DNA from 4 places in the Micromonospora matsumotoense genome. Region 2 is predicted to be linked to each of the others. Evidence: riboswitches for the same ligand, from Rfam matches in the RefSeq annotation. Region 2 holds a riboswitch; each other region holds the start of a gene.
What was found. A riboswitch is a leader RNA that binds a small molecule or an ion and turns the genes downstream of it on or off. The one in region 2 is predicted to bind cyclic di-AMP.
Positions count from the first base shown of each region.

Region 1: linked by a shared signal. The riboswitch ahead of ACQP1S_RS00440 (NlpC/P60 family protein) and the one ahead of ACQP1S_RS03115 (coiled-coil domain-containing protein) in region 2 are both predicted to bind cyclic di-AMP.
Region 3: linked by a shared signal. The riboswitch ahead of ACQP1S_RS24250 (coiled-coil domain-containing protein) and the one ahead of ACQP1S_RS03115 (coiled-coil domain-containing protein) in region 2 are both predicted to bind cyclic di-AMP.
Region 4: linked by a shared signal. The riboswitch ahead of ACQP1S_RS09900 (C39 family peptidase) and the one ahead of ACQP1S_RS03115 (coiled-coil domain-containing protein) in region 2 are both predicted to bind cyclic di-AMP.

Region 1 is NZ_CP192025.1:87,984-90,962, forward strand. It holds gene ACQP1S_RS00435 (C40 family peptidase) at 1-764, shown strand, start outside; cyclic di-AMP (ydaO/yuaA leader) riboswitch at 919-1,055, shown strand; gene ACQP1S_RS00440 (NlpC/P60 family protein) at 1,068-2,111, shown strand; gene dcd (dCTP deaminase) at 2,307-2,885, opposite strand.
Region 2 is NZ_CP192025.1:638,429-641,407, forward strand. It holds gene ACQP1S_RS03110 (carbonic anhydrase) at 1-220, shown strand, start outside; gene ACQP1S_RS03115 (coiled-coil domain-containing protein) at 360-1,385, opposite strand; cyclic di-AMP (ydaO/yuaA leader) riboswitch at 1,389-1,520, opposite strand; gene ACQP1S_RS03120 (YibE/F family protein) at 1,687-2,979, opposite strand, start outside.
Region 3 is NZ_CP192025.1:5,739,720-5,742,698, reverse strand. It holds gene ACQP1S_RS24255 (SRPBCC family protein) at 1-239, shown strand, start outside; gene ACQP1S_RS24250 (coiled-coil domain-containing protein) at 384-1,442, opposite strand; cyclic di-AMP (ydaO/yuaA leader) riboswitch at 1,447-1,578, opposite strand; gene ACQP1S_RS24245 (cation diffusion facilitator family transporter) at 1,775-2,689, opposite strand; gene ACQP1S_RS24240 (HelD family protein) at 2,806-2,979, opposite strand, start outside.
Region 4 is NZ_CP192025.1:2,225,755-2,228,733, forward strand. It holds gene ACQP1S_RS09890 (hypothetical protein) at 1-361, shown strand, start outside; gene ACQP1S_RS09895 (hypothetical protein) at 489-1,247, shown strand; cyclic di-AMP (ydaO/yuaA leader) riboswitch at 1,609-1,752, shown strand; gene ACQP1S_RS09900 (C39 family peptidase) at 2,016-2,882, shown strand.

The DNA.
Region 1 (2,979 bases), 550 kb from region 2:
ACCGCAAGAAGTCGGTCGAGCTCCAGAAGAAGATCGAGCCGTTGGCCCTGCAGAGTGAACTGGCCCTGGGGCGGGTGGGTGACCTCGCCTCCCGCTACTACAAGTCCGGGCCGTCGCAGGAGTTGAGCGCGCTGCTCACCACCAGCACGCCGGGCACTCTCGCCGCGCAGTTGACCATTCTGGACCGCCTCGCCGCCGAGCAGCGCAGAGAGGTCGAGGCGGTGCTCGTGGTGCGCCGCAAGTACGACGCCGAGAAGCAGAAGCTCGACACCCTGATCGCCGCCGAGGTGCAGCAGGAGAAGGACCTCGCGGCCAAGAAGACCAAGATCAACGCCGAGATCAAGCGGCTCCAGGCGTCGATGCCGAAGACCACCGTCAAGGTGAACGGCTGCCCCACGATCAACGGGGTGCTCAGCTCCGCCGCCCGTACCGCGATCCAGGTGGCCTGCCAGCAGGTCGGTGACCCGTACGTCTGGGGTGCCACCGGGCCCAACTCGTTCGACTGCTCCGGGCTCACCCAGTTCGCCTACAAGGCGGCCGGGATCTCGCTGACCCACTTCACCGGTGCCCAGTGGAACGAGGGCAAGGCCATCCCGCGCTCCGAGGCCCGCCCCGGTGACCTGGTCTTCTTCTTCAGCGACCTGCACCACGTCGGCCTCTACCTGGGCAACGACATGATGGTGCACGCGCCGCGGACTGGTAAGCCGGTCCAGGTGGCCAGCATCAACCACATGCCGGTGGCCGGCTTCCGCCGACCGGGCTGACCAACGCAGACACCAACCCCCGGCCCGACGGGCCGGGGGTTGCGTCTTTCCGGAGCCGGAGTGTGCCGGCCCGGCGGGTTGCGGATCGATAACGACCGTCTCTACTCTGGTCAATCGTCGGTCGGCACCAGGTCCGCCCCGCCCGGGGTGGCGTCGACCGGCACCGCCGAGTCGCCTCCGGGCGAGCCGGGGACCCAGGTACGCCGGGGTGAATCCGCAACCACTGCGGTAGGGCGCTCCCTTCCCGCCCGAACCCGTCAGCTAACCCGGTAGGCGGTCGAGGAAGAAGGAGCCCGGAGCCCGGTGGCACACCATGCCCCGCGGCCACCGTCACGCCGGTCGACCCAGGTCGCCCGCGAGACGGCGGTGCCGCGCCCACGCTGGTCCCGCTTCACCACCACCACCCTCGCCACCCTGGCCGCCGTGGCGGTCGCCCTGACCGGTGGCGTCACGGCGGCCCACGCCGACCCCTCGGTCGCCGAGGTCGAACGACAGATCGACCAGGACTGGAACAGGCTCGAACCGATCATCGAGCAGCACAACGCCACCCGGACCGACCTGGTCGCCAAGCGCCGGCAGGCCGACGCGCTGGGCAAGCGGATCGCCCCGCTGCAGCGCCGGGTGGACCAGGCGATGAACCAGGTCAGCGGCCTCGCCGTCCAGGCGTACAAGGGCGAGAACATGTCCACCGTCAACGCCCTGCTCGGTAGCCACAACCCGAGCCAGGTGGTCGAACAGTTGGGGTTGCTGGACCGGTTCGCCAGCCGCCAGCAGCGCGAGGTGCGGGCCGTCGCGGCGCTGCGCGACGAACTCGCCGCGACCAAGGCGCCGTTGGACGAGATGGTCGCCCAACTGACCCGTACCGAGGCCCAGTTGGCGGCGAAGAAGAAGCAGATCAACACCGAGATCGACCGGTTGCAGAAGCTGCGGCTCAAGGTCTACGGCAACGGCGGCGGAGGGTCGCTGCGCCCGGCCCCGTGCCCGGCCGGCTACCCCGGTGGTCCGTCCGGCACGGCCGTCAAGTACGCCTGCGCCCAGATCGGCAAGCTGTACGTGTGGGGCGCGGCCGGCCCGAACAACTTCGACTGCTCCGGGCTGACCATGGCCGCCTGGTCGAAGGCCGGGGTGTCGCTACCGCACAACGCCCGGCAGCAGCGCCAGGTCACCGACCGGGTGAGCCGGGCCGACCTGCGCCCCGGCGACCTGGTCTTCTACTACTCCGACCTGCACCACGTCGGGATGTACGTCGGGGACGGCTGGGTCGTGCACGCCTCCCAGTCCGGTCAGCCGATCACGATGAAGCGGGTCGACGACGGGCCGGTCAACAGCTACGGCCGACCCGGCTGACCCGCGCGTCCGGGCCTCCCTATCCGGGGGTCCGGACGCGGTGTTCCTCGCTCCGGTGCGACTGTGCTCCGGCGGCGCCCGTCCCTGGGATGCGGCCCGCGCCGCCAGGTTGTGGTCCGCACCCTCGGGGTGCGGCCCGGCCCGGTGCGGCCCGGCCCGGTGCGGCCCGGCCCGGTGCGGCCCGGTGGGGTGTGGTCAGCGGGTGGGCCAGGTGCGCCAGTTCTGCCAGGAACGGCTCTGGGTCGGCCCGCGCTGGCCCTGGTAGCGCGACCCGTAGACCGCGGAGCCGTAGGGGTGCTCGGCCGGCGAGGAGAGCCGGAAGATGCAGAGCTGGCCGATCTTCATGCCCGGCCACAGGGTGATCGGCAGGTTGGCCACGTTCGACAGCTCCAGCGTGACGTGGCCGGAGAAGCCCGGGTCGATGAAGCCGGCGGTCGAGTGGGTGAGCAGACCGAGGCGGCCCAGGCTCGACTTGCCCTCCAACCGACCGGCGAGCTGGTCACCGAGCGAGATGACCTCAAGCGTGGAGGCGAGCACGAACTCGCCCGGGTGCAGCACGAACGGCTCACCCTCCGGCACCTCGACCATCGACGTCAGGTCGTCCTGCTGCACGGCCGGGTCGATGTGGGTGTAGAGGTGGTTGTTGAAGACCCGGAACAGCTTGTCGAGACGCACGTCGATGCTGGACGGCTGCACCAGGCTCGGCTCGAACGGCTCCAGCGCCAGCGCGCCCGCCTTGATCTCGGAGACCAGGTCCCGGTCGGAGAGCAGCATCGGGACACCCTATCGAGGGCGTGGGCCGGTCCCGCCAACCGGGCCGCCCCGCCGGCCTCGCCGGCGCGTCGGCCGCCCCGGCCTACCGGGCCGC
Region 2 (2,979 bases):
GTGTGCGGTGGTCGGGATGTCCTACCGGCTCGCCGCCGGTGAGGTCCGCCAGGTGGCCCCGGCCCACGCTCCGGCAGCCGAGGCGCCCACGCTCACCGCCGCGGTGTCCGGGCCTGCCGGGCCGACGGCCGGTGCCGTTGGGGCGCTGGCGGGCGTCGACGCCGGGCCGGTCGGGTCCGCTGTCCCGGCGACCGGCGAGCCGGCGACCGTCGCCGGCTGAGACCTGGTCACGACGAAGGCCGCCCGGCTGGACCGGGCGGCCTTCGCGTGGTGCGCGATCAACTCGCCGGTGGCGATGATGCGGTGTTCAGGGGTCTCGGATACCGCATCAGCGACGCCACCGTGTCGATCATGTCCGGCTACAGCAACGACACGTGGACGTGGTCGGTGTGGTTGGACGGTCCGGAGTACGAACTCCAGCCGTTGGCCGGGAACCAGATCTGCCGGTTCCAGATCACGTAGTAGATGCCCAACCGGTCCGCGTTGCGGATCAGGAACGCGGCCAGGTTGTTGCCGTACATCCGGGTGTCGTTGTTGTGCCACGGGCTGAAGCCGCTCTTCTGCAACGACCAGTCGCACGCCTTGCCCTTGGGGTGCTCCCACGGCCCGCCGGGGCGGTAGCAGCCGACGAACCGGCTGAAGCCGGCCCGCTTGACCTCCTTGTACATGTGCAGCGTGCGCGGTGTGACGCAGCCGGACGTGGTGGGGTCGTTCTCGCTGCACGACTCGCCGCGCCATTCGCCGTCGGCGGTCTGGCCCGGGGCGATGCGGGCCACCGGGGACGTCGCGTCGACCAGGCCACCGGTGAAGCCCCGCCCGCCGACCAGGGCCAGCGCCTTGTCGGCCTCGGTCTTCTTCTTGGCCATCAGGTTGGTCTGCTTCTGCTGCTCACGGACCTCGGTGTCGACGGCGAGCTTGGCCTGTTCGGCCCGCGCCTTGACCTTGTTGACCTCGGCCAGCTTGCCGGCGTTGACCATGTTCAGCTCGTCCAGGGCGGCGGCCCGCCGGACGAAGGTGTCCGGGGCGTCGCTCTCCAGCAGTGCGGCGACCGCGCCGACCCGACCCGTCCGGTACGACTGGGCGGCGATCTCGGTGACCTGCGGGGCCAGCGCCGCCAACTCCTGCTCCGCCTTCTCCACCTCGATGGCGTACTCGAGTTGGCGCTTCTTGGACTTCTCCAGCCGGCTCTTCGCCGCCGAGTACTCCCGGTTGGTCGCCTCGATGACGTCGGTGAGCAGCTTCGGCTCGTCGTCCTCCTCGTGCCCCGAGGGGGTGGGCGGGGTGGGTGCGGCCGCCGCGGGGGCGGCGGCCGGCCCGGCGACGATCGCCAGGGCGGCGAGTACGGCCACCACCGGAGTCCACCAGTGGCGTAGGGGTGCCGTCACAGTTGTCCCTTCCGTCGACCGCCGACCGGGTTAGCTGACGGGTTCGGGACGGAAGTGGCCCCTACCGCTGGCGCGGATTCACCCCAGGTGCTCGGTTCCCCGGCTCGCCGTACGGCGATTGGGCGGTGGTACCGCTGGCTCCGGTGGGCGCCTTCGGCGGTGACCGGCAGCGAGGTTACCCGAGAGTCGTACCGGGGATCTACGGTCACAACCCGGCAAAATGCGTATTTTTCCGATAACAACGGGTGACCAGTGATGCGGCCGACAATCGCGACCTCGCCTCCGGTCACGCAGCGCAGTGTCACCATGCGGGGTCCGTGCTCCTTTCCGGGTCTGGCCACCGTGCGGGGGCCGGGGTGGACGGTTCGCCGTGCCGGGGCGCGCTCAGCGCCTCCAGCGCCTCGGCGCGGTCGGGGGCGGGCCGTGGGGTGGGCGTCGGCCCGGTGGCGTCGGCGTCGGCGGGACCGCGCCCGGCGGTGGTGACCAGTGCGGCCAACCCGGTGGTCAGCGGCACCGCCGCCACCAGGCCCAGGGTCGCCACCGCGCTGCGGACGATCTCCTGGGCCAGGAACTCGCTGGTGAGGATCTGGCCCACCGGTCGACTGTCGGCGGTCAGCAGGAGCAGCAACGGCAGCGAGGCCCCCGCGTACGCCAGCACGATCGTGTTGACCGTGGAGGCGATGTGCGCCCGACCGACCCGGGTCGCCGCCCGGTAGAGCTGCAACCGGGACAACCCCGGATTGGCGTGCGCCAGCTCGGTGACGGTGGCCGACTGGGTGACCGTGACATCGTCCAGGACGCCGAGCGAACCGATGATGATCCCGGCCAGCAGCAGGCCGTGCAGGTCCACGTCACGCTGGTACATCGACAGCGTGGTGGCCTCCTCGCTGCCGTACCCGGTCAGGTGGGTGGCGGCGGTGGCCAGCGTGCCCAGGACGCCGGTCAGCACCAGGCTGCCCAGCGTGCCGAGCACCGCCACCGAGGTCTGCGCGGTGACCCCGTGGGTCAGGTACAGCACCACGAACATGATCAGCGCGGCGCCGGTGATCGCGATCGGCAGCGGCGCGCCCCCGGCGGAGATGCCCGGCACCACGAAGGTCAGCAGGATGGCGAAGCTGGCGCCGAGACCCGCCAGGGCGGCCAGCCCGCGCAGCCGGCCGAACGCCACGATCGCCGCCGCGAACAGGGCGACCAGCCAGAGCAACGGCATGCCCCGCTGGTGCTCGGCGATGTGGTAGCTGCTCACCGACGGGTCGCTCGGGTCGGCCAACGCGACCAGCACCACCTCGTCGCCGACCGCGACCGTCGGCGCCCCCGGCCCGGACGGGACCGGTGTCTCGACCTGCCCACCGTTGTCCGGCCCCTGCGTGACGGCGACCGTCACCGTCCCGCACGGCCCGTCGGCCACCCCCGACGGGCCGTCGGGGGTCTGCGGGGCGGGCGGGCACGGCTCGGTCACCACCCGGGTCACCGTGCCGTGGTAGCGGGGCACCTGGTCGCCCTGGTCGATCCGCGGGGTCTCGCCCGGCCAGAGCAGCAGCGTGGCGACCACCGTGACGACGATGAGCGGCACCACCGTCATGACGAGGATCCG
Region 3 (2,979 bases), 2.3 Mb from region 2:
CCGGCGACGACGAGGTCGTGACGGTGGCCCGGCAGCAGCCGGGCACCACGGTCCGCAACCACACCCGGCTCCGGGTGGAGGGTGACCTGCTGCGGATCGACGTGGAGATCACCCTCACCGCGCCGGCACCGTTGTTCGGCTATGCCTTCCGTCAGGCCCGGGCCGCCCACCTGGGGCTGGCCAGCCGGCTCGGTGCGGTGCTGGACGGCCGGGCCGGCGACCCCCCATCCACGGACTGACCGACCCCGCGACGCCCCGTGCCCTGAGCGGTGATCTCGCGCCCAAGGACTGACCGGGCGGTGACCTCGCCACGGCCGACGGGCGTGGCCCCGGCCGGGCCCACGCCCGTCGGCCCGCCGTCGTGGGCGGGCCACCGGACCGGCTCAGATCATCGACAGGTGCACGTGGTTGGTGTGGTCGCTGGACGGGTCACCGTTGCCCCCGCTGTAGGACTTCCACCCGCTGCTCGGCAGCCAGATCCGCTTGAACCAGATCACGTAGAGCACGCCGAGCCGGTCGGCGTTGCGGATGAAGTACGCGGCGAGGTTGTTGCCGTACGTCCGGTCGCCGCCACTGGCCACCCCACCGAAGCCGTTCTTCTGGGCGGCGAAGTCGCACGCCCGGCCCTTGGGGTGCTCACCGGAACCGCTGGGCCGGTGGCAGGAGACGTACCGGGTGAAACCGGCCGCCTTGGCCTGCTGGAGGGCGTTGAGGGTGCGGGGGGTGATGCAGCCGTTGGCCGGGGTCGGGTCGTTGACGCTGCACGACTCGGACGGCCAGGAACCGTCAGAGTTGCGGGGCGACCCCTTGGCGTTGCTGCTGGACGTGCCGTCCGAGCTGCCGGAGTCGGTGGAGGCGGGGGTCGGCTTGTCGGCGGCGGCCACCGCCAGTGCGCGTTCGGCCTGATCCTTGCGCTTGCCCATGGTGGCGACCTGCTTGCGCTGTTCGGTGATCTCCCGGCTCACGGCGGCCCGGGTCCGGGTGGCCTGGTCCCGGGTGTCGATCATCTTGCGCAGTTCCTGGTCCTCCCGGGCCGCGACCGTCTCCAGCGCCGACGCGCGGTCCATGAAGCCGCCGGGGCTGCTGCTGTTGAGCAGGGCGGACATCGGTCCGAGGCGGCCGGTGCGGTAGGCCGCACCGGCGATCTCGCCGACCTTGCCGGTCTGCACGACCAACTCTGCCTCGATGGTCTTGAGCTGGCCGTCCAACTCCTGCTGGCGCTTGGTGGAACGCTCCAGGGCGGCCTTCGCGCCGATCCACCCCTTGCTGGCCGCGTCGAGCTGGTCGCGCAGCGCCGGGGTACCGCCCTCCTCGTCGTCGCCGGGGGCGACGAGCCGGGTGGTGGGCGCGGCGACGGCCGGTGTGAACGGCGCGGACGACACGCCCAGGGCGAGCGCCGTGACGACTGCGGCCAGTAGTCGCGTGGTGGTGCGTACGTGCATGCGAATGTCCTTCCGTCAGCCGCCGACCGGGTTAGCTGACGGGTTCGGGACGGAAGATCCCTACCGCTGACGCGGATGCACCCCAGGAACATGGTTCCCCGGTTCGCCCTGGTGGGCGATTAGGCGGCGGCCACTGCCGGCGCCGGTGGGCGCCGCCTGGCGGAGGCCGGAGCCGAGCCTACCGGTACGCGTGGGACAGCTGCCTACCTCGTGACTGAGGGTACGAGAGTGAATACTACTAAAAGGGCCAAACGGCACAAATTGCTAACGATCTTCGGTCCGGTGTCCCGGGAAGTGAGCGCGTTCCGGTCTCCGCCGGGACGCGACCGGGGTCACCAGTGGGCCGGGCCGCAGGTGCCGGGGCTGGCTCCGGGCTCGATCTGAAGGGTGGCGTGCTCGATGTGGAAGTCGTCCCGCAGGGCCCCCCGGGCGGCGGCGAGCACGGTGCCGACCTCGGCGTCGCCGGCCAGGGTGAGGTGGGCCGAGGCGACGTCCATGCCGGAGGTGAGCGTCCAGACGTGCAGGTCGTGCACCTCGGCGACGCCGGGCACGGCGGTCAACCGGTCGTGTACGGCGGTCACCGGGAGATGCTCCGGGGCGGCCTGGACCAGGATGCGCACCGCCGCCCGCCCGAGTCGCCAGGTGCGGGGCAGGATGAACATGCCGATCGCCACGGCGACCACCGGGTCGGCCCACCACCAGCCGGTGCCGGCGATCAGCAGCGCCGCCACGATCACGCCGAGGGAGCCGAGCAGGTCGCCGACCACCTCCAGGTACGCCCCGCGCAGGTTGATGCTCTCCTTGGCGCCCTCGCGCAGCAGGCCGAACGCGACGAGGTTGGCGAGCAGGCCGAGCACCGCCACCACCAGCATCGGGCCGGCCAGCACCTCGGGTGGCTCACCGAAGCGGCGGACCGCCTCGATCAGCACGTAGACCGCCACCCCGCTGAGCAGGACGGCGTTGGCGAGTGCGGCGAGCACCTCCAGCCGGTAGAGGCCGAAGGTGCGCTGCGGGTCCCGGGCGGCCCGCTGGGTGGCGGTGATCGCCGCCAGGGCCATTCCGATGCCGAGGACGTCGGTGAACATGTGCCCGGCGTCGGAGAGCAGGGCCAGTGAGCCGGTGCCGAACGCGGCCACCGCCTCGACCGCCATGAACACGGTGAGCAGCCCGAACGCCGCCCAGAGTCGGCCGCGGTGCCGGTGCGCGGCGTTGCTGATCGTCGCGCTGTGGTCATGACCTGCGCCCACGTCCACACCTTCCGTCGCCGCTGCGAACCCGGTCCAATCTATGCTCACATCGCTATGTATGCAACTGACGGTCGGGCCTTCGGCCAGGTCGGTCGGGTCGGTCGGATGTCGGCGGGTCAGCCCGTGGGTTCGACGGTGGTGAGACGCTGGGTGGCCCGGGACAACGCCACATAGAGCGTCCGCACCCCGGAGCCCGGATCGGCCCGGATCTCGCCGGGGCAGACCAGCACCACCCCGTCGTACTCCATGCCCTTGGCCTGGAGACTGGTCACCACCTGGAGGCGCGCCCC
Region 4 (2,979 bases), 1.6 Mb from region 2:
GGGGCCGGCGGCAGCCGCCCTGCCGGTCGACGCGTCGCTGTCCTTCCCCGCGGCCGGGGCCCCGGCCGCCCCGACCGGCCGCCCCGCCGGCATCGGCAGCGGTGCGCAGAGGACCGACCCGGCCGGCGCGGTCACCGCAGATCGGGCCGTCGCCGTCGTGCTCGCCGTGCCGGCAGCGGACCGGGCCCTCGCCCTCGCCGTGCCGGCCGCAGACCGGGCAGCCGTCGTGCTCGCCATGCCGACGGCAGACCGGCGCGACGCCGTCGTGCCGGCCAGCGTCGCGCGGAGCGCCCCGCCCCCGGCGGTGCCGGTCGGTCGAACACCCGTCGCCACCGCCCCCCGGGCACCCCCGGCGGACTGACCGCCCCCGCGGGGGCCGACCCACCCGCGACCGCCTCCGCCACGCACCACACCCCCGCACCGCCCGGCCGATGTCCCCGCCGCCGGTACGGCCTCCCCTTCCGCATCCCGCCTGCGAGGTGTCGACCGTGAACACCGTGCTCTCCCAGTTCCTGATCGAGGTCCCGACCGCCACCGTGATCTGGTCCGCGCTGCTCGTCCTGGCGCTGACCGGGATCACCATCCTGGTGGCCCGGCCCGAGCGGGACCAACCGGCCGATGCCATCGCCGCCGCGCCGGCATCCGACGCCCCACCCCCGGTCGCCGACCTGCGCCGCTACGCCGAGGAGGTGGCCGTCGCCGCCTCCGGGGCCGCCCAGACGGCCCGCCGCCACCGCACCGCCTGGCTGGCGGCCCACGACGCCGTGGAACGGGCCTGGCAGGCGTACGACGAGGCGGAGACGCTGGCCCGCCGGTTCGCCGGTGCCGGTGCGCTGCCCAGCCCGCGTACCCCCCGCACCCCCACCGAGTACGCCGGTCGGGAGCGGTGGCTGCACCAGGAGGCCGTGGCGGCGCACTGGCGGGGCGAGTTGTCGGTGGAGCGGCTGCGGGACGTCTTCGCGCACCGCGACGGTTGGGACCCGCGTCGGCACCCGGTCGAGCACGAGGTGATGCTGGCCCGCGCGGTCCGCGAGGACCGGCGTACGGCGTACCGGGCCGCGGCCGGGCGGGAACGGGCGGCGTGGCGGGACGCCGAACTGGCCGCCGAGGCGGCCCGGTCGCTGGCTGCCGAGGCGCACGCGGCGGCGCAACGGTGGCGGCCGACCCGGGTCCCGCTGCCCCGCCCGGCGACGTCCGCCACCCGCCCGGCCCCCGCCACCCGCTGGCGTCCGGCCCGGGTCGGCTGACCCGGCACTTCCGGCCGGCCGGCCGCCGGTTGGCGACGTCGGACCCGGTCAGCGGGTCAGCGGGACTGAATTGTTATCTGAGGGTTGTGGGTGCCGTCACTGCGGGTGGGAACCGGACACCTGGTCACAGTCGGTCACATCGACTGCGCCGATCATCGGTGGTCGGTGCCCGGCCGTCCGGTTGTCGCCTGGACGGGCCCGGGCGCTCCGGCCGTCCCACCCGTGGCGGGTCAGTGCCCGAGTGCCCCGAAATTGACTCGTCCGGCCCATGTTTGCGCAGCTCAACGGGCTTGGCGAGGGGGAAACCGGCCAGTAGTGTCGCTGCGGTCCGGTGCGGTTTCCGATCGCAAGAAGGCGACGCCGCGCCGACCCGCTCAATCGTGCGAGTCACGAACCGGGGACCCACATGCACCACTGGGGTGAATCTCCGGGCCACGGCCCGGGGTAGGGCGATCTTCCCGCCCGAATCCGTCAGCTAACCCGGTCGGCGGCAGCGGAAGGAGTTCCCTCCTCGTGCAGCATGACCCCACCCCTTCGGTAGTCCCTCCACCTCGGTGCCGGGGTGCCGCCGGACCGTCGCGCCTGACGCGCTGACCCGGCTGTCCGCCCCGCTGCCCGATCGCCGTCGGGCGGCCCCCACCGATCCGCCCGGCCCCCCGTCGGACGGTCCCTGCCGAACGAGCGGCTGAACACCCGATCCGCGCGTGGCGTCTGTGCCGCGTGCCGGTCCGGTGTGCCCGGCCGCCTCGCCCCGTGGAGGAACACCCCGTGACGCACCACATGAAGCGACAGCTACGCCGTTTGAGCACCCAGCGCCCGTACCAGATGATCGTCGGCTCGGCGGCGGTTCTCGTCCTGGCCACCGGCGCCGCCGCGCTGGCCGCCGGCGTCGACGACGCCCCGACCGATCAGCGGCGTACCGCCGAGTCCGCCCCCCGCCTCGACGACGTCGCGAGCCGCGCCCAGGCCCGGGTCGCCGCCCCCGCTCCGGCCAGCCCGTCGGCCAGTCCGTCGGCCACCCCCACGGCCACCCCGGCGGCGAGCCCGACGCAGTCGCCCCGCATCACCAGGGCGAAGGTCAGGGCCACCGCCGACCCGGACCTGACCCGCAGGGCGGCCCCGAAGCCGCCGTCGTCCAAGGTCCTGCGCTACGACTACCAGGCCCAGATCACCTACTACTACTGCGGCCCGGCGGCGGTGCGTAACGCGCTCAGCGCGGCCGGCATCGAGCGCGGCCAGGACGACCTCGCCGCCCAGCTCGGCACCACCGAGATGGGCACCAACTCGGCCGAGGACACCACCCGGGTGCTCAACGCCGTGGTGAAGGGTGACCCGTACCGGACCCGGATGTTCGCCGGCACCCCGAGCGACGCGCAGATCGAGCGGCTCCGGGCCGACGTGGTCGCGGCGGTCGCCGACAAGCGGGCCGTGGTCGCGAACGTGGCCGGGGACGTCACCGATCTCGACGGCGGCTGGCACTCCTTCCCCGGCGGCCACTATGTCGCCGCGGTGGGCTACGGGGACAACGGCCGTACCGTGCGGATCGCCGACTCGGCGGACCCGTCGCTGCCGGCGTACTGGGTCAGCGTGACCACCCTGGCGAACTGGATCGCCACCCGGGGCTACTCCGCCTGACCGACCATCCCACCCGCGCCCCGGACCGCCCCGGCACCCGACCATCGGTGCCGGGGCGGTCCGTTCCCGTAGAGGCCACCGACCCCGCCCCGCCAGT